Regions from separate parts of the Metabacillus litoralis genome, predicted to be linked through region 2. Evidence: riboswitches for the same ligand, from Rfam matches in the RefSeq annotation. Region 2 holds a riboswitch; each other region holds the start of a gene.

Region 1 (8,421 bases), 1.4 Mb from region 2:
CTACATGTGTGTTTCTCATATATTGAATGATAAAGCCATGTAACAGATAAACATAAAATGTTCTAGTGCCCCATTCCGTGAAAAAGGTCTGTTTTGTAGGAATCAATGCTAAAAAGCTAAGAGAAGTTACAAGCGTTAAACTGTAAAATCCTAACCGAATAAATGCACTACCTACTGTTAGATCACCGAATTGTGCATATGACTTTGAACCAAATAACCATTCATAATCAAAATCAGCAAAGAAATACGTAATAAAGGTCATAGATAATAAGGAGAATGCGACTCCTCTAACATGCACCCTTGTTATATAGTCAAAATGCTCTTTTCTTAGGTAAAAGCCTAATAAGAATAAGGGAAAGAACACGAATGTTCTAGATAGACTTAAGTAATTACTTATATCTTCTAAATACCCAACTGAAAGCCCGATAATAAAGGCAATCGCAAGCGACCATTTAGCGGAAAGCCTTGTTGCACCAAATAAAAAAAGATTCCAGAAAAACAAACTAACTAAAAACCATAAAGACCAGTGAGGATCTAGTGGATCAAGAACATTTGCATTTTGTTTCTCAACAAAAAAATAATATACCGAATAGATTCCTTGGAAAATAAGATAAGGAAGTATTAGTTTTTTAGCGATTTTGCTTACATATCCTTTTTTCTTGAACCCTTTTGCGAAATATCCTGAGATAAGGATAAAGGCCGGCATATGGAAGGTATAGACAAATTTATATATAGTCATCATGATTGGACTTTCATCTATAAATGGCCGGATAACATGACCAAAAACAACTAAAAAAATTAATAAAAATTTTGCATTATCAAAATAGCTAACACGATTTTTCATGCGCTCACCTTTCCTTCAGAAGTTTAAATCGTTAAACTATCCTTCTCTTCCCAAATTTGAGGTACGCTTAAACGGTACCTTTGTATCATTTTTCAAAAAAGTCCCTACTGTAAGATTGCAGATAGACTCATTTTAGACAAATATACATAGTTTCTTACATACTTGTTTGAAAAGCTTTGTAGATGAAAAAACCTTACTAAAGTATGTTTCGATAAAGCTGCTCCTTTTTTAGGGGACGTAATAAAGCTGTCATCTTTTTGTAAGATAGATGACAGCCTTTTCCTTTAAACCGAATAGTGTTGTCGAAATACTTTACTATATTACAACCTTCACAGTAAAAAAGAAACATTTTCTATCATTTTGTAGATAGGTGAAGGACAATGCCATAACTTGTAGAATACATGATAGTAGAAAGTTCGTGATTAGGGGTGAAAAGATTGAAGCAAACGATGGAGGATCGCGAAATCGTTGCCTTAAAAGCACAATTGGCTCAAGTAGAAAAAGAGAATGAAATGCTTAAATTTAAATTGCTGCAGCATGAAAATATATTAGAGGGTGCACTAGATGCTGTTGCAATTTTTGATGAAAATATGAGATTTATAGATGTAAACTCCGCCGCATGTCATATGTTTCAATTGCAGAAAAAAGAGTTATGTAAACGAAATCTCTATGACTTTTTATCTCTTATTCCAAGCAATCAAATAAGGCAAGTCATTGATGATATTTATCATGATGATCCAGTTAGGAAGGAATTAATTGTAAAATTAGATAATGGGCAGGTTAAATTTTTAGAAATCTCCTTACGGAAAAAAGCAATAAACGGTTATGACCTTGCTATGATAAAAGATGTTTCATTTAAAAAAATGCTTGAACGTGAGCGTACAATTAATGAACAGCTTTTTAAAGATCTATTTCATCGTGCAGTGGATGGAATAGTTATTTTTGATCAAAACGGTGATTTTATAGATGCGAATGGTTCTTTTTGCGCAAGCTTTGAAATAACGAAAATGCAGTTGAACTCTTTTGGACTAGAGGATTTTATTGATAAACATGAGAAATATAGACTTGATAACCTGTGGAAGATGTTAAAAGAAAATGGAAGCGCAAAAGGCGAGCTTCCTGTTATCTTGAAAAATGGTAGTAAGAAAATATTCGAGTTTACAACAACTTCAAACATTATTGATGGCTTTTACATGGCCATTATGAGGGATATTACAGAAAAAAGGTCAATGGAAATACAGCTATATAAAAGTGAAGAACGTTTTCGAGAGGTTTTTGAAAATGCGATAGATGCCATTATGATTTGGGATAAACATGGTCAAATTATGAAGGTGAATCAGGCTGCAAGTCGTACATTTGAGCTAAATGAAACAGAGCTTGTTCGTCGTAACATATTGGATTTTGTTGATCAAACCTCTCCAAGTTTTCTTAAAGTGAAAAACGAATACTTTAATACAGGGGCAATAAGGGAAGAATTACTTTTCCATATGCCCAATGGACAAAACAAAGAGCTTGAGTTTACCTCTAAAATGGACATACTGGATGGTCATCATTTAACAATTTTTCGGAACGTTAGTGAACGAAAACGGATGGAAAAAATATTAAGGGAAAGTGAACATAAATTTCGTAGTATTTTTGATGGTGCAATGGATGGAATTATTTTATTTAACCATTCTTTTGAAATCATTGAAGCCAATGAAACAGCTAAAAAAATCTTGAATTTAAAATCGGAAGATATCAAATCATCAAGAATATGTGATATTTTATTTTCACACGCTCATGCAGACCCTGAGTACAAAACACTAGAGTCATATGAAGAGAACATACAAGAAATCATGTATACGAATGAAAATGGAGAAGAAATGATTTTAGAAATTGCTCTTAAGAATCATATTAATGAAAATATGAATCTAGCTGTTTTTCGGGATGTAACAGAGAAAAGAGAGTTAGAAGAACAACTTAGAAAATCAGATACATTAAATGTAGTTGGAGAACTAGCAGCAGGTATTGCCCATGAAATTCGCAACCCAATGACTGCATTAAAAGGATTTATTCAGCTGCTAGAGGGAAGTGTTAAAGAGGACTTTTCTATGTACTTTAATGTTATTACATCTGAGCTAAGTAGGATAGAATCCATCATTACTGAATTTTTAATTTTAGCAAGACCTCAAGCTATTCAGTATTCTAATAAAGATATTGGAACAATTGTAAAAGAAACAATGGAATTACTAAATGCACAGGCCATTTTAGTAAATGTCCAGATGCAACTAAATATTGAAGAAAACTTGCCATTATTATTCTGTGAACCAAATCAACTAAAGCAAGTGTTTATAAATGTGTTAAAGAATGCGATTGAAGTAATGCCTGATGGAGGACAAATTGATGTTACAGTAAAACGGAAAAATGAAGATCAGCTTTTAATTTCCATAAGAGATAGGGGCTCAGGTATTTCGCAGGATAAAATAAAAAGACTCGGTCAACCATTTTACACAACGAAGGAACGTGGAACAGGGCTTGGTTTAATGGTAAGCTATAAAATAATTGAGGAACATCAAGGTCAAGTTGAGGTTGAAAGTGAAGAAGGGAAAGGGACAACATTTCATATTACCCTTCCAATTACACAATAAAAAAATAGTAAAGAGGATATACACAAATGTTTTATACTTATTATGACTCCCCAATCGGGAGACTTACAATTGTATCGACACTTGGAGAAATTACTCATTTATTTTTAACTATAGAACAATTTAATAAATTTCAAGGTGCAAACAAGCTTGTGGAAGATGGGCAACATCATATCCTTCGTGAAGCAGTAAAACAGCTTCATGAATATTTTTATGGAGGAAGAACAAACTTTGACCTACCATTTGAGATAAAAGGCACTGACTTTCAAAAAAAGATTTGGACTGAGTTACGTCAAATTCCGATTGGACAGGTTTGTAGTTACCAAGACATTGCCGTCAAAATTGGTAACAAGAACGCTGTACGTGCTATTGGGCAAGCAAATAAAGCAAATAAATTGCCAATATTTATCCCATGTCATCGTGTTATAGGGAAGAATCAAAGGCTGACCGGTTATGCTGGAGATAAAAATGAGTTAAAGGCTAAGCTTTTAACTCATGAGAATATTGCATTTAAACACTAACATGGTTATCAAGGGAACAACTAACTACTTGTCACATTTTTTCCTTTGCAACATATTATTTGAGTAAGAGAAAAAAGTTGCGTAAGGTAAAGAAAGGGGCAAGTTATATGTGGAATCAAAGCAAACGTCCAAAAAAAGTTCTCTTTTACACTTCTATACTATCAAAACTTCATATTATTTCAGAAAAGGAAAAAAATATCTTAATTGAAAAACAAAAAGGACCAAAGCTCTAGTGTTAAACTAGGCTTTGGTCCTTTTTGTATATAGATGGATTTAATTAGAAATATTAATTGGAGAATAATTTTTTGATCTCTTCCGTATATTCTCCAGTTATTATTCCTTTTTCCGTTATGATACCTGCGATCAAAATATTAGGAGTAACATCAAAAGCAGGGTTAAACACTTTCACATCTTTTGGGGCAACTTGAATGCCGTTAATCTGAGTAACCTCTTCTGGATTGCGTTCCTCAATCGGTATTTGATCTCCGTCAGTAATAGAGGGATCAAATGTAGATAGAGGTGCAGCAACATAAAAAGGAATGTTAAATGATTTTGCTAAAAGTGCTAAATTAAATGTTCCAATTTTATTTGCTGTATCACCGTTTGCAGCAATACGGTCTGCTCCAACAATAATTGCAGTAATGTCCTTGGACTTTATCGTATGTGCTGCCATATTATCAGTTATAAGTGTAACATCAACACCTGCTTGCATAAGCTCCCAAGTAGTTAGACGTGCTCCTTGTAAGACAGGCCTTGTTTCACATGCGTAAACACTTAAGTTAATATTTTTCTCTTTGGCTAAGTAAAAAGGAGCAAGTGCTGTACCATACTTTGCAGTTGCTATAGATCCTGCATTACAAATCGTCATAATTCTGTCTCCATCTTTGAAAACGCTCAATGCATGTTCACCAATTAATTGACAAACCTGTTCATCTTCTTTTTCAATTAAGATGGCTTCTTTAAGGATTGTTGATTTTGCTTCATCTATTGTTTGAACATTTGACACACTTTTCATAAGTCGATCTAGTGCCCAAAATAAGTTTACAGCAGTTGGTCTTGAGCTTGCGAGATAATCATGACTTTTCTGTAAATTTTGATGAAACTCCTCAAATGATTTTGATTGATCCTGCAAAGCTGCTAGAGCTAAACCATATGCAGCAGTTATTCCGATAGCTGGGGCACCTCGAACTTTTAAAGATTGAATAGCTTCCCACACATCTTCAATGTTTCTTAATTCAAGGTATTCCGTTACCTGTGGAATCTTTTGTTGGTTTAATAAAGAGACATAATCTTCCTTCCATATGACGGAACGAGGAATGGCAAAATTTTCGTTTAACATTTTATGAAAAAAACTCCTTTAAAAAAATGTGTTGAACCACTAGTAGAATAGATCAATGTGTTTTAGATTACTGATAAAGCTGTTTGGTTAACAAGGTCTCTAATTTGTTGCGTGTTTTTAATTGTTTTTCTATTTACAATAAGCTCTCTGCCGATTTTTAGGACAATTTGCTTTGTAGAAATTTTCTTTTCATATGGTTCAATTGTGTCAAGGTCAGCTACATGGGCTAGACCGATTGCTCGTCGGATTAATTCGCATCCTGCATATCCAGTAGCTTCTTCAAAGATCTGTTCTAAAACATAATCTAAGTAGCCGTCTAACTTCGTATATATTTCTAAACCATCATTATCCCATGATCTTGAAAATTCTCTTACAAACACATCCCAAGTTGTCTCTAAATGATGGAAAAGAATTTGTTGTTTATTCGTTTCTCGAGATAATGCATTAAAAAGTAAATTCGCAAATACTTGACCAACATCAAAGCCGATAGGACCGAAGTAAGCAAATTCAGGATCAATGATTTTTGTTTCTTGTTCATCTGCAAAAATACTTCCAGTATGCAGGTCACCGTGTAATAGTGCTTCAGCTTTTGTTAGAAAGATCTGTTTAAGTTTAGCAACCTCAACCTTTAATTCATTGTCCTGCCAAATTTGTTCTACATCATCTTGAAGTTCTGGCTCGTAATCGTTTGTTTCATGATCGAAGAAGGGATCAGTAAAAATAAGGTCTTCAGTTATTTTACAAAGATCAGGGTTGATGAATTGTTGAACCAATGATTTTTTATAATGTTGATCCATTCCATAATCAGATGTATAAAACAATGTTTTAGCAAGGAATTCTCCAACATGTTGAGATAATAGTGGTAAATCTTTTCCACTAATAAAGGCTGCTCTAGCAATTTCAAGATGTGATAGATCTTCCATGATTGTTATTGCTAATGATTCGTCTGAATAAAAAACTTTTGGTACATATTGTGGAACAAATTCCGCTTGCTTAAGAAGTGCATTTGTTTCGATTCTGGAACGATCAAGAGTTAGCGGCCAGCTTTCACCAACTACCTTCGCATATGGTAATGCTTGTTTAATAATGATGCTTTCTCCATTTTCTGGATCTTTCACCCTGAAAACTAAGTTTAAATTTCCATCGCCAATTTCATTGCATGTTAGTTGACTATTTTCAGAAAGCAGCTGTAATTTCTTTGCTAAGGCAATTGCTCCATTTTCAGTTAGTGGTTCGTAAATAGGTGATTTTTTATGTGCACACATTTATTTATCCTCCAATTTTTTGTTTTTGGAGGCTTTTCTAAAAAGAAAAGCCTCTTTCCAGATTGAAAGAGGCTTGAAGTCATTGCTTCGCACCTCTCATCTTTCAGAAAGATTTTCTTTCTGATGGAATTAGCACCGTGCCCAACTGGAAGTCCCAGGTATTATTTCATTTTAAGATGAAATATGGTCGGTTGCTGCGGCGTCATTGGGCCAAGTCCCTCTGCCAACTCTTGATAAGAGATTTTTTATTTAAAACATAAGTATATGTTTAGCATATTAAGTATTCGAAAAATTAATGCTTTTCTAGAAAAATATATCGCTTGATTAGGATATTACCAATGTTACTTTATCTTTGTCAATATATTATTGGGAATTGCCTAAATATTTGTGAAGTTTCTTATTGATAAAATTGTGGTAGGCGGTCATCAAAGATTGGGATTTGACTGCGTACCTTTTTGACAACTTCAGCGTCTATTTCGGCTGAGATCATTCCGGCTTTTTCGTTAGCTTCAGCTACTATCTCTCCCCATGGATCAATGATGAGAGAATGTCCTGCAAATTCATTATTTGGATCAGACCCAGCACGGTTACATGCAACAACATAACATTGATTTTCAATGGCTCTGCTTAGCAGTAGTGTTTTCCAATGATGAAGTCTTGGCATAGGCCACTCAGCAACAACAAATAATACTTCTGCACCTTTTGTTGTATGAGCGCGTATCCATTCCGGGAAACGGATATCGTAGCAAATGACTCCTGCACTTTTCAGTCCACCTATTTCAAATAACCCTTTTTCAGTTCCCGAAACTAAAAAATGATGTTCATCCATGAGTTTAAATAAGTGAAGCTTGCTATATTCATGGATAAACTCTCCGTTATTGTCCACAATATACATCGTATTTGTCACGCTATCTTTGCTTTTTTTTGCAATAGAGCCACCAACAAAGTGAACATTATACTTTTTTGCTAAGTTACTTAGGAATGTTTTTGTTCTCTCGCCATCATGATCAGCTATTTCATCAAGGCGAGTTAAATCATAGCCAGTTGTCCAAAGCTCAGGAAGGACAATGATGTTCGGTTTCTCTTGTTCGACTGCTAATGCCACTTTTTCTTCTACTTGCTCATAATTAAAATCAGGATCACCAAATTTAATATCAAGTTGAATACATGCAATGATAGGTTTCATTTTTTCAGTCACACCTTCATTTATAAATTTTTACTTTACAAGTTGCTTCTAACAATATATGATTTGTGACTAGAATTTCAAGAATTTTTTGAGTAGGTGTAGAAAATGAAAGTTTTTGAGCAATCCCATTTATTAAATACATTACCCAAGCAATTTTTTGCCAGTCTTGTTGCAAAAGTAAATACAATTGTAGAGCAGGGACATGATGTTATTAATTTAGGTCAGGGTAACCCTGATCAACCAACTCCGGAACATATCGTTCAGGCAATGGAGAAAGCCGTTAGAAATCCTCAAAATCACAAATATTCGCCATTTCGTGGGCAAATGTTTTTAAAGGAAGCTGTCGCAACCTTTTACAGAAGAGAGTACGGAGTGGAGGTAGATCCTGCTAGTGAAGTAGCGATTCTATTCGGAGGAAAGGCTGGGTTAGTTGAGGTTCCTCAATGCTTGTTAAATCCGGATGATGTTGTGCTTGTACCTGATCCTGGATACCCGGATTATTGGTCAGGAGTAGAATTGGCACGTGCCAAAATGGAAGTGATGCCTTTATTAAGCGAAAATCAGTTCCTACCGGATTACAAGAGCTTATCTAAAGACGCTGTAGAAAAGGCGAAGCTAATGTTTTTGAATTATCCTAATAAT
Region 2 (8,421 bases):
GTTTAGACTTTTTATAAAAGATATGATTTTATAAGCTTTATTAACTAGTTTTAACATGATATGAATTGAAAGTAGGCCAAAATTCTGGCATGAAATAATCAAATTATTGGCGATGTTTCGTATTTTTGGTAATCGTGGTTTAAAAAGTTGTTCCGTATTTTAGGGATTCATGAGCTTTAAAAGGGGATTGTAAAAACAAAAAAGCTTTTGTACAAAGTACAAAAGCTTTTTCTTTATTAATATAGTAAATTACATATAGTCGTAAACAGAATCTTCAAAATAGAGCCAGTGATAGTATTCAATTTGCGGATCTGTCATTTCTGCGATTTCTTTTTCATTGAATTTGTTCTTCGCTAATAAATCCTTCACTTTAGATTGTCTAGCTAATTGGCTCATGGTAAATCCTCCTTAAATATGGAAAAAACGTTGTCTTGTTAGTGTTGTGAACGCTTTCTATTTTGTTCTTGTTTTTATTATATATCTCAAATTGATATTAAACAAATATCAATTTGAGATTATTATTTTAAAAACAATATAGAATTGTTATTTATTGATTATTTAAGGGAGATAAACTAGTTAAATCAGGAGAAAATCTGTAGTTAATGGAAAAATTATGGTAAAATAAAAATAATCTGAATACTCTATTTTTGGGTATGTCGACTACTAAAAGGGGAGATTTTGTGATTTGGTTGCTTTTTTTGATACCATTAAGCATTGTAATTACACTAGCTATATATTTTGATAAAAAAACAGGAGCTGTTCCTCCAGATGTTAACAAAGGGAATCATAATGTAGAGTCTGAAGTGTTGGGAAATCAATTTAATCATCTAAATCATCTAAATGGCGGGGGAGGGGAAGGTGGATTCTAGAGGGACAGTATACTGTCCCAATTTTTTTTGGCAAAAATATATTCTTAATAAATGAACCAGATAGGAAATTTACATTAAATTTACCGATTTGTAATAAGTTTACTGTCATTAATTAATATTCATTCGTTATCATATGTTAGAAAATGATCTTTAAAGTGAGAGGTAATTCTAATGTTTGTAAATGATAAAGTAATGTATAACGGTTGTCTTTACACAGTATTGCATGATTATCAAAATGGACAACTTGAAATTATGAAAATCGATGAAAAGTATTTAGTTGAATTAGTGTATGAAAAAGAAATTATTAGACTTTAAAGCTACCTATCAGGTGGTTCTTTTTTTATAAGACTTTAAGTTTATGTAAGTTGGATTATATATCATTAATAAATCCTTCTATGAGGTTTGGTTAAATGAATTTTTGAGTCATTCAATAGTATTGTTTTTTTCATTTTCCTGATGATATCGCTTAATTAGTTCATCCAATTGAATACTACATTCCAACGTATACCGACTATCTAGACCGGTATTTTCCGCAATTTGAAATAAATCAGATTTAAGACCATTAATGCACATCATCAGTTGCTTGGTTTCCTTAGCCATCGTTCTTATCCTCCGAAAATAAAATAGACACAAGGAATATTATGCAAAAATTTGTCTTTAAATGAAAGTGTTTCGACAGAAAAACAATCTAAATGACAAAAACTTAACAAACTAAGGGACAGGTTCACTGTCCCTTAGTTTGTTTTTTATACAAATCACTGTTTAGAGCAATTATTGTTGGTCATATCGTTAATTTCTTTAATCAAACCTTTCGCCACAATTTTTAACATGAAATGTATGGGAAACTTGATAGACTTCCCAATAGGACATAGATATAGTAATACATATAAGGAGTTGAAAGTATGATTGGTATGAATATTCGTATTTTGCGTAAAAAGAATAAAATGAGTCAGGAACTATTAGCTGAGAGATTAAATGTTTCTCGTCAAACTGTAGCAAAGTGGGAAAATGAGGAGGCACTCCCTGATATTTATAAAAGTAAAATGTTAGCTGAAATCTTTCAAGTTACTTTAGATCAATTATCTGGTGAACTGGAGGAGGAAGAGGTTGAACAACTTGCTCCAAAGGGGAAACAATTTTTTGGTGTTGTAAAGGTAGGAGAACGAGGCCAGATTGTTATACCGAAGCAAGCGAGGGAGATGTATCAAATAAAATCAGGCGATAAACTGGTTGTATTAGGGGAAGATGTGACAAAAGGTATTGCCGTCTTAAAAAGTGATGCTTTTCTGGAATTTGCAGAAATGATTCGTAGGGAAGACGTAACAGAAGAGGAAATAGAATGAGAAAAATTGTTTTCTTTTCGATTCCAGCACACGGACATACAAACCCAACAATTCCTGTAGTAGCAGAGTTAGTAAGCCAAGGTCATGAAGTGTGGTATTATTCATTTTTAGAATTTCAAGAAAAAATAGAAAGCGCTGGTGCTCGGTTTATTTCATGTGATAAATTCTTACCCCCGATATCCCAAGAAGAATTAAATCGCAAAGTGGGAAAAGATTTTGCTGCTTTAATAGAAATGATTGTAGATACAACAATTGCTTTGGATGAGAAGGTGTGTCAAGAATTAAGAGAATACCAGCCTGATTGCATTGTTTCTGATTCTTTATGTTTTTGGGGAAAATTAATTGCAATGAAATTGGAAATTCCTTATATCTGTTCAACAACAACTTTTGCTTTTAATAATCATACAGCAAAATTAATGAAACGTAGTTTACAAGAAATCGTACGTATGATAACGGGAATGCCGAGAATAAACAAGAAAATGGAATTGCTCCGTTCACACGGATATGAAGTAAATAGTTTTATCTCCATCGTTCAAAATGATAATGACACAGATACAATTGTGTATACATCAAAAGAATTTCAACCGATGGCTGAAACCTTTTCCGACAAATATACATTCGTTGGTCCTTCAATTCGGCAAACAGCAGCATCGAATGAAGTGAATCATAACAAACTTATTTACGTTTCATTAGGAACTGTACTTAATCACAATAAACATTTTTACCAAAATTGTATAAGTGCTTTTGCGAATGGTCCATACAAAGTATTAATGTCTGTTGGTGAAAAAACAGAGATTGCTTCTCTTGGCAATCTTCCGGACAATATTATTGTGAAAAACCATGTCGATCAAATTTCCGTTTTAAAGCAAGCAGATGCATTTATTACACATTGTGGAATGAATAGTGTAAATGAAAGTTTGTACTTTGGAGTTCCAATGGTGTTATTTCCGTTGCATAGTGAACAAAGGGTCGTAGCAAATCGAGTTGTAGAACTTGGAGCTGGGATTAAACTAAGAAGAAGCAAACCGAGCTTTTTGGAAAAAGCTGTAGATGGCATAATAAAAAATGAAATATACTCAGAAAATGCACAAAAAATTTCAGAGACCTTTCGGAATGCAGGAGGAGCTAAAAAAGCCGCTATTATTATCTTAAATAAAATAAAAGAAAGGGGATAAAGCACAGGTACTTGTCCGGTATTTTAACTAGAAACCTTTCCTTTGATTGGTAAAATTCTCTATAAGTGTTGACAGCTTTCATAGTTTAATTGTATAGTAATAAAACAATTTAATATTTTCAAAAATTTCTTATCAAGAGAGGTGGAGGGACTGGCCCTTTGAAGCCTCGGCAGCGGACTGTTATAGTACTGTGCCAATTCCAGAGCAATCATGCTTGAGATAAGAGGATCAGGTCATATTTATAAATAACTAACCCCCTCTTTCTTTTGGAAGAGGGGTTTTTGTTTTAAAAGTATAGTAAAGTCTATAGGAAAAACAAGCCTACATATTTTTACCCTGGTGATTTTATAATTACATTTTGCTGACCTGATCCTTTTTTCACTAGGGATTACATCTATAGCCCTTAATTTCAATTACCCAAAGTTAGGAGAGAGATTTATATGACAAAAACACTAGTAAAAGCGCCTTTTAGAGCCGACCACGTTGGAAGTTTATTACGTCCAGAAAGAATTCATCAAGCAAGAAAGGATTTCCAAAAGGGGAATTTAACGTCTCTGCAACTACACGAAATTGAAACGGAAGAAATTATAAAAATTGTTGATAAGCAAATCGAAGTTGGTTTACAAGCTGTGACCGATGGAGAGTTTCGTCGTAGATTTTGGCACACCGATTTTCTAGAGCATCTAAATGGTGTAGAGGGATATGTTCCTGAAAGTGGGTTTGCGTTCAAAGGTGAGGAAACTGAGAGATACGATGTTCGTGTTATCGGAAAAATTTCATTTAACCCTGACCATCCACATATTAAAGACTTTATCGAGTTTAAAGAAATTGTCGGAGATCGTGCGGTTGCTAAGCAAACGATTCCTAGCCCGAATCAATTATTTAATGCAGGGATCCGCAACCTGGAATTTTATCCAGATATTGAAGAATATACGAATGATGTTATTCAAACATATAAGGATGCAATTAAAGCATTTTATGATGCTGGTTGCCGCTACTTACAATTAGACGATGTATATATTGCTGGACTTAATGCACCGGAAATTCCGTTTAATGATAGTGGTTTTTCGCGTGAACAATTAATTGACTTAGCTTTACGTGTTGTAAATGGCGTTCTTGAAGATAAGCCAGAAGATTTAACGATTACTACTCACCTTTGCCGTGGTAACTACCGTTCTAAATGGGCATTTGAAGGTAGCTATGCTAAAATTGCACCAACATTATTCGCAAAAGAAAAAGTGAACGGATTTTTCTTAGAGTATGATGATGATCGCTCTGGTGACTTCGGGCCATTAGATTATATACCAAACGATGGTCCAAGAGTTGTTCTTGGGGTTTTCACATCAAAACATGGACAATTAGAAGATAAGGAAAATATTAAAGCTCGTGTCGAAGAAGCAACAAAATATGTACCATTAGAGCAGTTATGCATTAGTCCACAATGTGGGTTTGCTTCAACACATCATGGAAACATCTTAACCGAAGAAGAGCAGTGGGAGAAGCTAAAATACATTGTTGATGTTTCAAAAGAGATCTGGGGATAAGGATGGTAAGCGAACAACAGTAGATTGTTGTTCGCTTTTTTTGTGGAAATAAGTAATGTGATGATCAATATCCTTATTTTTCAAAAAGCAGACTACGCTGTAGCCTGCTTTAATTTTGAATTACTTTTTTAAATTAGTAACCACCGCCAACATAAGCAGCACCAACGATAATTAAAAGAATGAATAGTACTACGATTAGCGCAAAACCTGCACCAGAACCATATCCACCTGACATATTTTTCACCTCCTTTATCTGAGGTTAATTTATAATATGAAGACTTTCATGATTGGTTTGGACGTAGTCATCATTTTTCGATAAATGACGAAAACCGCCCGCTGGCGAGCCTTAGGGGAGGAGGGGTCACGTTAAGTAGTGCTTTATAGCTTTTTCGAAAAATACATAAAAAGACACTCTATCGAGAGCGTCTTTTAGAGGTCTTACATGGGTGCTTAGGATTACTATAGTTTATTCTTAAACGAATAATTTGAACTGGACAATAGTGGATAAAGCTTTAATTTGGATTTTAAAAAATGAGATGAGGTTTTTTTTGTTTGATATGGGACAAGGAACCTGTCCCTATGTCCCGAAAAGGCCATTTTTTATAAGATTGTTAATTATTTCAGCCATTTGTTTGGGTGTTTTGTCCATTCCTCTGTTTAACCATTCTTTGGTTACATATATACTTCCACTAATGATGAACGTACTTAAATATTCAGATGGATATCCATTAAATTGATTATTGGCTTTCCAGTTTTTAATAAAGAAATGATGTGCGACTGTCATGACCTTTTTTTGAAATGTTGTGTCCACTTTTTCATTCAAAAGTATTTTGCAAATTTCTTGCTTCGAAGCGAAGTAATCCAACAATTTTTCAATCATCTTTAGGTCGTCTTCTTCATAGCTGTATTGACTCAAATACCCTGTCATATCTTCAATCAATTCTTCTTCAATTTTGTCAAGAAGGTCAAATTGATCGGAATAGTGAGCATAAAATGTAGAGCGATTTATATCAGCTACGTCACAGATTTCTTTAACAGTAATGGAAGAAATCTGTTTGTCCTTTAACAGTTGGATTAAACCTTCTTTCAGAACCATACGCGTATATTTTTTACGGCGATCTAATTTTGAAGTTGTCATAGATTTCTCCTTTTTTCATCGTTTTCCAACACAATGGATGAATATGTTGGAAAAATCACAGATCTAAAATAACTGTTTGTTGAATAGGCAACACCGTGTCCATATAATGATAGAGTGTAAAGGAAAAAGTCGCAAGAGAGGGTGAAATACAATAAACATTGCATCATGGATTATTAAACATAAAAAAACTGTTGCGATAACATTTATGATTGTTACAGTCATTTGTGCACTAGCTACCTTAAAAGTCTCAGTCAATTACGATATGAAGGATTACCTACCGGATGATGCTCAGTCCACAATCGCGATGAACATAATGGAGCAGGAATTTGAGGGAAGTGTTCCGACGAATCGGGTCATGATTCATGATGTGACCATACAGGAAGCATTAGATTTTAAAGAGAAACTTTCAGCGATTGATGGTGTATCAGACGTTACCTGGTTAGATGATGCCGTTGACTTAAGATCTCCACTTGAAATGGCTGATGAAGAAACGGTAGAAACCTATTATAAAGAAAATAAAGCGTTATTTTCATTCAGCATTCGTGAAGGTGACGAAGTATCAATCACAGATGAGATTTATAAGCTTATCGGCAAAGAAAATGCGATGGCGGGGGAATCACTTAATACAGCCACACAACAAAAAATGGCTGGTACCGAATCCATGTATGCAGGTGCATTACTAGTCCCTATTATCATCTTAATTTTAGTTTTATCCACCAATTCCTGGATAGAACCATTGTTATTCTTAACAGCTATTGGGGTTTCTGTATTAATTAATATGGGATCAAACATTTTCCTTGGAGAAGTTTCCTTTGTTACTCAATCAGTTGCACCGATTTTACAGCTTGCCGTATCACTAGATTATGCCATTTTCCTTCTTCATAGTTTTGCAGACTATCGGAAAAAGGTCGCAGATCCTCACGAAGCCATGGAGCTTGCGATGAAAAAATCATTCTCGGCAATTACCGCTAGTGCGTCGACCACATTTTTTGGTTTTATCGCGTTATCGTTTATGAATTTTGAAATTGGTTCGGATTTAGGAATTAATCTAGTAAAAGGGATTCTATTAAGCTTTATTAGTGTGATGGTTTTCCTTCCTGCACTAACACTACTGCTTTATAAATGGATCGATAAAACACAGCACAAACCATTACTTCCGAGCTTTAAAAACAAGGGAAATGCTGTGCTAAAACTAAGAATACCAAGCTTAATTCTAGTTTTACTAGTTATTGTTCCCGCTTTTCTAGCACAAAGTCAGACGAACTTCATCTATGGCATTGGAGAGCAACCGGAGACAACAAGAGCTGGAAGTGATTTTCAAGAAATAAAAGATCAATTTGGAGAAAGCACGCCGATCGTTTTGCTTGTTCCCAAAGGGGATGTCACAAAAGAAGATGAGCTAGTACAAGAGCTAGAGAATATCGAGCATGTGTCTAGTGTGCTTGCATATGTGAATACAGTTGGTGCTGCCATTCCGCCGGAGTATTTGGATCAATCCATTACAGAGCAATTTTATTCTGAAAATTATAGCCGAATGATTGTTCAGACCAATACGAAGAACGAAGGAGAAGAGGCATTTCAGTTAATTGAAAAAGTCCACAGTACAGCAAATCAATACTATGATAAAGTCTATTCTGTTGGAGAAAGTGTAACATTGTATGATATTAAAAAAACGGTTCAAAAAGATAATCAATTGGTAAATCTTTTAACGATTATTACGGTTGCTTTCGTTTTGTTTGTAACATTTAAATCACTTTCAATTCCATTAATACTATTGCTTACTATTCAAACGGCTGTTTGGATTAATCTATCAGTACCGTACTTTACTGATTCTTCATTAGTATACGTTGGCTATTTGTTAATCAGCATTATACAGCTCGCGGCAACAGTAGATTATGCAATTTTATTAACTGATGCCTATAAAGAGTATCGAAAAGAAATGACTGCGTTACAAGCAATTATGAAAACAATTGATGAAAAAATGTTTGCCATTGGAATTTCCGCTTCCATTTTATCCAGTGTTGGATTTATCTTATGGATTACCTCTTCAAACCCAATTGTTACATCGATTGGTTTATTGCTAGGAAGAGGTGCATTACTTGCGTTTATTATGGTCGTGCTCTTTTTACCTGCATGTATGTTGGTCTTTGATAAACTTATTACAAAAACAACATGGAAAGCTAACTTTTATAAGGAGGAGGACTGATGATGAGGAGAATGAAGAAGTTTTTGTTTACTTTTGCCGCAATTAGTTTACTTTTACCTTCACTTCCAGCGGCAGCTGCTACCCAAGAAAGTGGAGAAATCTCCTCGAAGGATGAAGTAGTTTATGCAAAACTAAGTGCAATTGGT
Region 3 (8,421 bases), 2.2 Mb from region 2:
TCCACTTCTTTCTCTGAGATCTCTTGAACAAACCCAAGATCATCACCTGTTAAATCTTTCACAAGCAACATCATTTCACCAATCAGTTTTTGAACTTGATTCTCCTCTGGATTTAGACTAATTAGCTTTTTTAATTCCGTTGATATTTCTACCCACTTTTTTTCTAATTCCAACTGTTTGCTTTCAGGCACACTATATATTTCATTTACTAATTCTTCATCTATATAACCTTTTAGCCACTCTTTCTGCTCATGTTCCATTTGAATCGTATTGATCAGCGTAATAAAGATAGACGGCTCAATTTCTTTACGATCTTCTACTATGTGAAGCGCATGATCCAATGCCTTAATCACATTTTCAATTTGTTCCTTCTTTTGAATCATCTCTTTCCTTTGAAAAGAAAGAGTATCCTCCAAATCCCAAGTTTCTTTTTGGAAAAATTCTTTAATTTGCTCCAAAGAATAACCTAAAAATTTGAGAGTAAGAATTCTCTGTAAAGTAACAAAATCTTTATTTGTATAATAGCGTCTTCCCTTTTCTGTAACATATGAGGGCTTTAAAAGACCTAGTTCATCATAATAGTGTAACGTGCGAATTGTTGTTGCTGTTTTCTTTGAAAATTCACCTATGGAATATTTATCCTTCATGGAAATTACCTCCAATTACCTTTATGTATCAATCATATAACCTTACGTAACGTTAGAATCAAGATAAATCTAATCAATTCGTTAGTTTTTTTATGGATTATGAAAACCAACACTTAAAAAAGGTAATAAAAGGTGTTATTTTCCTTCAGCTCCTATCACTTAACTAAACTAAAATGATACTATTAGAATTAGTTAAAATCTTACAACAGATTCCTAAGAAAGCGGGGCATTGCTTTGGCAATTGTAAATCCTGAAAATATCCTTAATCCAAAAGTAGCTTTTACGAAGAATATTAATATAACAAATGGAACACATATCTTGTATCTACCCTCTGATCCTGAAAAGTACATTGAAAATGTAACTTCTTTTATTTCTAGTGGATTAACCCTTGGACAAGCAGTTGTAATTATTGATCAAAGGGAAACATTCGAACGAATCGTTCAAAAGCTTTCTCACAAAGGATTTAGTCAGGAGCAAATAGATTCAATTATTTTCACAGAGCATAATGAATTCTATCAATCTTCGGAAATAATGGATGCAAACTCCTTGTTAGGTAATTTTTCGGGTTTGCTAGAGCCTCTTGTAAATAGCGGAGTACCTATTCGTGTCTGGGGTAAAATAACGTGGCTTCCAGGACAATGTTGTTTAATGGAAAAACTTCATAAATATGAAGGAGCTGCAGATGAATTTATTGATAAAACAAAATGTTTAACTGTCTGTGCTTATGATCCTAATATACCTTCGACAGTTCTTATGGAGATTATGAGACATCATCAATACATTATGTCAGATACTGAGTTGGCTGTTTCGGGTTTTTATAAGAGGGAAAAGCTAGCACCTTCTATTGCAATGGAGGAAAATTTAGAAAGTTCCATTTCACGACTGAAAGATATACAAAAGCTTTTCACGGCTTTTATTGAAGAAATGCCAGATTCTGTTTTTATTACCTCAAAGGATGTTATTGTGCATATTAATAAATCTGGATTAAAGCTAATGGGCCAGGAATTAATTGAGTTAGTTGGTAAGTCAATATGGGAAATCACTGAAATTTCAAGTCATAACCTGATAAAAGATACATTTAATAAGATAAAAAGTGGTAAAACGGCATTACCTACAGAAATAAAATTAATAAAATTAGATCAGTTAACCGTGGACATTGAATTTGTTTCCTTTCCTTTTATATTTGAGGATTATTTAAATGACACAGTCATAACGATTGTTAGAGATTTAAAGGAAAGAAAAGAAAGTGAAAAATTAGCAATTAGAAATGAAAAGCTTGGTATTGCTGGAGAGCTAGCTGCTAGCATTGCACATGAAATTCGTAATCCACTTACTGCAATTAAAGGGTTTTTAAAGTTAGCAAAAGAAGGGTTTTCGAAAATAGATATTTATTCGATCCTTGATAGTGAAATTGATCGAATTGAAACAATAGCTAGTGAGCTTTTAGTGCTTGGAAAACCCGTATCAGAGAAAAAAATCAGATCAGATATTAGTGAATTACTTAAAAGCGTCTGTACCTTGATGTCATCTCAAGCTAATATGAGAGGCATTCATGTTGATTATACAATTCTGGAACCAAGCCTCTTCATCCATTGCAATGAGGAACAAATAAAACAAGTCTTTATTAACCTTATAAAAAATGGAATAGAAGCAATAGAATCAACTGGTAGTGTAGGTATTCAGGTGTACGCTCAAAACAATCATGCTGTTATTAAGATTATAGACAATGGCAAAGGAATACCCGCACATATTCAACATAAGCTGGGAGAGCCTTTTTACTCTACCAAGGAAAAGGGCACAGGATTAGGAATTATGGTGTGCTATCGAATTATTGAGCAGCACAATGGAACAATGGAGTTCTCCTCTAAGGAAGGGGAAGGAACAACTTTCATTATTAACTTGCCATTAAGTAATAGTAGTCTATAGACCGTTTAGTTACAAAATCTGAACTGAATAGAATTGCCGACTTCTCATCTTAGCTTTATCTCATTAAAAAGGAGCATAGATTTTTCATAACCTAATGCTCCTAAGTTTAGTCCTTTTTTATTTTCTTGCCCATGCAGTTATTGCCTTTATATCCTCAGGCTTCGTTCTACAGCAACCACCTATGATTTTTGCACCTGCATCAAACCAACGTTGAGTACTATAGGAAAATTGATTTGTAGAAGATGGTTTATCCCATGTTTTACTTGTTGCATCATATTCCTCGCCTGAATTAGGGTAAACAATAATGGGTTTAGAGGTTTTTCCCTTTATTTCTTTAATTAACGTTTCAATGAAGTTTGGAGATGAACAATTAATCCCAATGGCAGCTACTTGCTCTTCCCCATCTAGCTCTTTTGCACAATCAGCGATGCTCTCTCCATTGCTAATATGTACTTCATCTTTTGCACTAAAGCTGATCCAAGCATAGATCTCCGGAAATTCCTTTAAAACTCTAACGATTGCTTTTGCCTCTAAAAGACAAGGAATCGTTTCACAAGCAAGGATATCAGCACCCGCTTCTACCAAGATTTTCATTCTTTCTCTATGAAAAACGACCAATTCTTCTTCATTTAATGGATAATCACCCCGATATTCGGAGCCATCTGCAAGAAACGCTCCGTATGGCCCAACAGAAGCAGCCACTAGCGGCTTTGGTCGATTTGAGGGCTGATGAACCTCTGCCCAAAACTCATCACGGGCCTCTGCTGCAAGGTGGACAGACTTTTTAATTAACTCAATTGCCTCTTCGTCGGATAAACCTCTTTCTTTATATCCTTCAACAGTGGCTTGGTAACTTGCTGTTATGGCACAATCTGCACCAGCTTTAAAATAATCTGTATGAACCTGCTTAATTAATTCTGGATTTTCTAATAGTATTTTGGCTGACCATAATCGATCATTTAAGTTGCATCCATAATTCTCAAGCTCAGTTGCCATAGCTCCATCAAGTATCATCATCGGGAAATCCCTTAAAATTTGTTCAATCGGGTTCATTTCATCCTTTTCCTTCCTACCGTAAAGCTACAAGAAGGAATCAAACCATTACTTCTTTAATACTTTACTTAAAAATTTCCTCGTTCTTTCAACGCTAGGATTGCTAAAAATTTGTTCTGCCGTTCCTTCTTCAAGAATTATTCCATCTTCCATAAAAACAACTCGGTCAGAGATCTCACGTGCAAAATTAAGCTCATGAGTCACAATCAGCATTGTATTTCCTTCATTTGCAACAGCTTTTATCACGGATAAAACTTCATCAACTAATTCTGGGTCGAGAGAGGAGGTTGGTTCATCAAACAATAACACTTCTGGATTTAATGCTAGCGCTCTAGCAATTCCAACCCTTTGCTGTTGTCCTCCTGAAAGCTGTGCTGGATAATGATTTAATCGATCTTTCAAGCCAACCTTTTCAAGAAGATCTTTTCCTACCTTACTAGCCTCAACTGAATTCATGCGCTTCACACTGGTCAAGCCAATCATGACATTTTGTAGCACAGTTAAATTTTTAAATAAATTATACTGTTGAAAGACCATTCCTGTTGAAGTTCTTAGTGACAAAATATCTGCCTTACCTGCTGATTGAACATCTACTCTTTTATCATTAATCTCAACAACACCACTTGTAGGAGTTTCAAGGAAATTTATACAGCGTAATAATGTTGATTTCCCTGAACCACTTGGACCTAAAATAGAAACAACTTCTCCTTTGTTAATAGAAAGATCAATCCCTTTTAACACATGCTGCTGATCAAAGTATTTATGGATATTTTCTAATTTAATCATGAGGCAATCCCTCTTTCATATCTCCGGACACGTTTCTCTACTAAAACAAGTAATCTCTCAACAACGATACATAAAATCCAGTAAATAATCGAAACAGCTATATACACTTCAAAAAAGGCCAGTCCGCGTGAGCCCATAATTTTGGCTTGTCCCATAATATCAATAACGCCAATAATAAAAACAAGGGAAGTATCCTTAATCGTACTGATGAACATATTTCCCAGGTTAGGTATTGCGACTGTTAAGGCCTGCGGGAAGATGATTTTAAGCATCATTTGGGTTGAACTCATCCCTATTGCTTTAGCCGCCTCAAACTGACCTCGATCAACAGATTCAATGGCTGATCTGATCGTTTCAGACAAATACGCACCCAAATTAATTGAAAAGGCTAATAATGCATAAATCTCTGGAGCAATAATGTTCACATCAAAATTTTGAAGCAAACCGTATTCCGTTTGAATTAAATAAATTACTTTTGGTATGCCATAAAAAACAAGATAAATCTGCACCAACAATGGTGTACCTCTAATAAAAGAAACGTAAAAAGAAGAAATTGTCTTTAATACTGGAACTTGATAGATTTTTATAAGTGCTGTGGCAAGTCCAATAAATAAACTTATAATTAATGAGCCTACCGCAATGCCAATTGTAATTGGTAACCTTGCAACAACAGCAGGAAAGCTTTCTATTAAAAAACCAATATCTAATAAATTTTCCATTTTGAATTCCCTTCTTCAACCTTATTCAGGGATATATTCTCCACCAGTCCACTTTTTCGAAAGTTCAGCTAACGTTCCATCTTCTTTCAGTTGCTTAATAACAGGATCGACCAGTGCTTTTAATTCCTCACCCTGCTTCTCATCTTTAAATACAATTCCCATATCATCTTGAACGATAGGCTGTCCAACAATCTCTACATCAAGATCATATTTTTCCAAAACCGTATTAATCATGATTGGATCATTAACATAGGCATCAATGCGTCCATTTTGTACATCTTGTAAAATCTCTGAAGGAGTACCACTTTCGCTATATTTTAGAATAATGTCATTTTCAGCTTTCTTATTATGTTCTTCTAGCAAAAGCGTATAAGAATCGCCAGCCAACGCTCCGACCTTTTTACCCTCTAAATCTTCTATTGACTTAATATCTGTTCGACCAGATTTCACAACAATGACGGTTTCTGCAGCAAAATAAGATTCATCTGTAAATAAGTATTTCTCTTCACGTTCAGGTGTTTTTGCTATTTGATCTGCAACTGCTTGAATTTTATTTGATTCTAATGCAAGAAACATACTATCCCAAGGTGTAGCAACAAATTCAAACGTATAACCATCTAGCTTTTTATCAATTTCCTTCACTACGTCAATATCATATCCAGTAAGTTCATTGTTCTCATCAGCAAAAGCAAAAGGTGGATAATCATTTTGTGTTCCAACTAAAATGACTTTATCACCTGTTTCTTCTTTTGCAGTTTCTTTTGATGAACAACCACTTACTATTCCAGCTAAGCCTAATAGTGCAATCATTGGTACAAGTAATCGAGATTTTCTTTTCATTTCATTGACTCCTTTTTTCATTATGATGTAAATATTAATTCTCACTAAATTCATAGGAATAATAGTGCTATTATAACGAATAGAATTGGTATTGCAATGATTATTTTAAATTTTATGTAAATTTCGAATTATTATATATGGCAATTTAGTCTTTCTCGGTTCTTTTATCAAACAAAAAAGCCTCCTTCAATCAGAAAGAGGCTTTTTCTATCTAAACCTTATCTCTCAGAATGAAACACTCTGCAGGAATTAGCACCTTTCATAAATGATGGTTGCTGGACGTCGTCGGGCCTGTCCCTCAGTCTCTCGTGATAAGATATTCAGTTTTTAGTATAGTATGATATTATTTAATATTAAGACTATTGTCAAACAATTTTTTACTAATATCCCATTTTTAGCAGAATTCCTATAAATTTAACCATTTAAAAGTCCAGGAATCTATTAAATTTTATTATTTTAAACATTGTAACATTACAACTGATGAAAGAGATAGGAGGCACATAGCTTGGAAAAGAAACACATTTTTGACGTAGCAATCATCGGTGCAGGAACGATGGGAATGGCAGCTGGTGCCTTTTTAGCACAACAGCAAGTAAAGACTGTGTTAATTGATGCCTTTGATCCGCCACATAATCGTGGAAGCCACCATGGAGATACTCGAATGATTCGGCATGCCTATGGTGAAGGCAGACAGTATGTAAGCTTAGTTAAACGTGCTCAACAATTATGGGAGGATTTAGAAGCACAAACTGGCTATAAGATCTTTGAGAAAACAGGTGTTATAGGACTCGGACCAAAAGACTCTGCATTTCTACAGGAAACAATTGCTGCTGCAAATAAATATGAATTGCCATTAGAGGTACTTACTAGCAATGAGGTGAAGAGAAGGTGGCCGGGATTTTCTGTTCCAGAACATTTTATTGGATGCTTTGAAGCAGAATCAGGGTTCATTTATAGTGAAAATGCTATTCAAGCCTACAAAGAAATCGCTATTCATCATGGAGCACAGCTTGAGACAAATACTCCTGTTCAGCAAATTGAAACAGATCATAAATCTTTCGTTAAAATCATAACTGAAAATAAGGTGTTTTGGGCTAAAAAGGTCATTGTTACTGCTGGTGCATGGGCATCTAAGCTGTTGCCTGATTTAGCACTTCCTATTCAGCCAACTCGTAAGGCCTTTGGCTGGTTTAACACACCTGCTGACCTTTATGATATCAGTAACTTCCCGTCTTTTTATATAGAGGATAAGGAAAATATGTGTTACGGATTTCCAAACATAGCTGGAACAGGTCTTAAAATTGGCAAATCAGATGGTGGACAAGCAATTGATCCAAACAAGCATACTCAGAATTTTGGACATTATCATACAGATGAAGAAGAGCTCCGGTTTTTCCTTAAAAACTACATGCCTGAAGCAAATGGAGCCTTGAATCAAGGTAAAACGTGTTTATATACACTTTCAAGCGACAATGATTTTATCATCGATCACCATCCTGAGCATGATCACATCATTTTTGCTTGTGGCTTTTCTGGACATGGTTTTAAATTTGCAAGTGTACTGGGAGAAGTATTAAGCGAGTTAGCTGTAATTGGACAAAGCACATTTGATCTTTCAATTTTTTCACTTAAGAGGTTTGGTAAGTAATAATTTTTCAGAATATACGAAGGCCTGTAATGTAACAGGAAGAACTTTTATTTTACTAGTTTTCTTTACTGATCATCCTTCATCAATTCAACGAATATCATAAATATGAATAGCAAAACATTCATAGGAGTGATCGTTATGCCTATCGTTGATGGTACTTCTCTTGTTTATACGGTTAAACAAGGAGACACCGTGTATTCCATAGCCTCGAGAATTGGAGGAACTGTTCCTCTCCTAGTAGAAGCAAATGCGATCTACCCTCCTGTTACAGATCCATATCTCATCTTTCCTGGAGAGGTATTAGTTATCTCAACACCTGGTAATAGACAGGTGAATCACATTGTTAGTGCTGGTGAAACACTTAATAGCATTGCTCAACGATATTCAACAAATGTAGATTTACTTCAAGGGATAAATACACAAATTATTAACCCTAACGTTATTTATCAAAATCAAATTCTTCGCGTTCCTGCTCTTGTTTATTTAGTTGAAGAAGGAGATACATTAAACAAAATTGCCAAACGCTTTGGAATATCTTTATCAACATTACTTGATGCCAATCGCCAACGAATAGGTATCTCACCCGATGTGATTTATCCGGGATACCAACTCATTATCCCGCTTCCAACGTCTAAGAATATTGTTGTTTTTCAACCTTTACCCGGAACAGTCATTCGTGCTGGTCAGCAACTTTCAGGATTTGCCCGTGCCTTTGAAGGAGTCATTCTCTATCGTATTGTTGATGATAATGATCAAGTTGTCACTCAGGAAGCACCGATCCAAACAACTGCAGGTGCCCCTT

Evidence for each region. A riboswitch is a leader RNA that binds a small molecule or an ion and turns the genes downstream of it on or off. The one in region 2 is predicted to bind S-adenosylmethionine.
Region 1: linked by a shared signal. The riboswitch ahead of mtnK (S-methyl-5-thioribose kinase) and the one ahead of D9842_RS09125 (5-methyltetrahydropteroyltriglutamate--homocysteine S-methyltransferase) in region 2 are both predicted to bind S-adenosylmethionine.
Region 3: linked by a shared signal. The riboswitch ahead of D9842_RS19980 (transporter substrate-binding domain-containing protein) and the one ahead of D9842_RS09125 (5-methyltetrahydropteroyltriglutamate--homocysteine S-methyltransferase) in region 2 are both predicted to bind S-adenosylmethionine.

What each region holds. Positions count from the first base shown of each region.
Region 1 covers NZ_CP033043.1:517,903-526,323, forward strand. Annotated here, with positions in the region: gene D9842_RS02360 (acyltransferase family protein) at 1-844, opposite strand, end outside; gene D9842_RS02365 (PAS domain-containing sensor histidine kinase) at 1,282-3,471, shown strand; gene D9842_RS02370 (methylated-DNA--[protein]-cysteine S-methyltransferase) at 3,498-3,989, shown strand; gene mtnA (S-methyl-5-thioribose-1-phosphate isomerase) at 4,276-5,328, opposite strand; gene mtnK (S-methyl-5-thioribose kinase) at 5,391-6,593, opposite strand; SAM riboswitch class I at 6,687-6,833, opposite strand; gene D9842_RS02385 (carbon-nitrogen family hydrolase) at 6,991-7,779, opposite strand; gene D9842_RS02390 (pyridoxal phosphate-dependent aminotransferase) at 7,885-8,421, shown strand, end outside.
Region 2 covers NZ_CP033043.1:1,874,343-1,882,763, reverse strand. Annotated here, with positions in the region: gene D9842_RS09150 (BH0509 family protein) at 250-396, opposite strand; gene D9842_RS09145 (hypothetical protein) at 681-869, shown strand; gene D9842_RS25820 (hypothetical protein) at 1,041-1,184, shown strand; gene D9842_RS09140 (aspartyl-phosphate phosphatase Spo0E family protein) at 1,293-1,469, opposite strand; gene D9842_RS09135 (helix-turn-helix domain-containing protein) at 1,772-2,212, shown strand; gene D9842_RS09130 (macrolide family glycosyltransferase) at 2,209-3,387, shown strand; SAM riboswitch class I at 3,514-3,613, shown strand; gene D9842_RS09125 (5-methyltetrahydropteroyltriglutamate--homocysteine S-methyltransferase) at 3,828-4,931, shown strand; gene D9842_RS09120 (YjcZ family sporulation protein) at 5,065-5,166, opposite strand; gene D9842_RS09115 (TetR/AcrR family transcriptional regulator) at 5,509-6,069, opposite strand; gene D9842_RS09110 (efflux RND transporter permease subunit) at 6,275-8,275, shown strand; gene D9842_RS09105 (YhgE/Pip domain-containing protein) at 8,275-8,421, shown strand, end outside.
Region 3 covers NZ_CP033043.1:4,101,005-4,109,425, forward strand. Annotated here, with positions in the region: gene D9842_RS19955 (MerR family transcriptional regulator) at 1-647, opposite strand, end outside; gene D9842_RS19960 (ATP-binding protein) at 882-2,573, shown strand; gene mmuM (homocysteine S-methyltransferase) at 2,691-3,626, opposite strand; gene D9842_RS19970 (amino acid ABC transporter ATP-binding protein) at 3,675-4,412, opposite strand; gene D9842_RS19975 (amino acid ABC transporter permease) at 4,409-5,131, opposite strand; gene D9842_RS19980 (transporter substrate-binding domain-containing protein) at 5,153-5,971, opposite strand; SAM riboswitch class I at 6,187-6,289, opposite strand; gene solA (N-methyl-L-tryptophan oxidase) at 6,477-7,619, shown strand; gene D9842_RS19990 (LysM peptidoglycan-binding domain-containing protein) at 7,758-8,421, shown strand, end outside.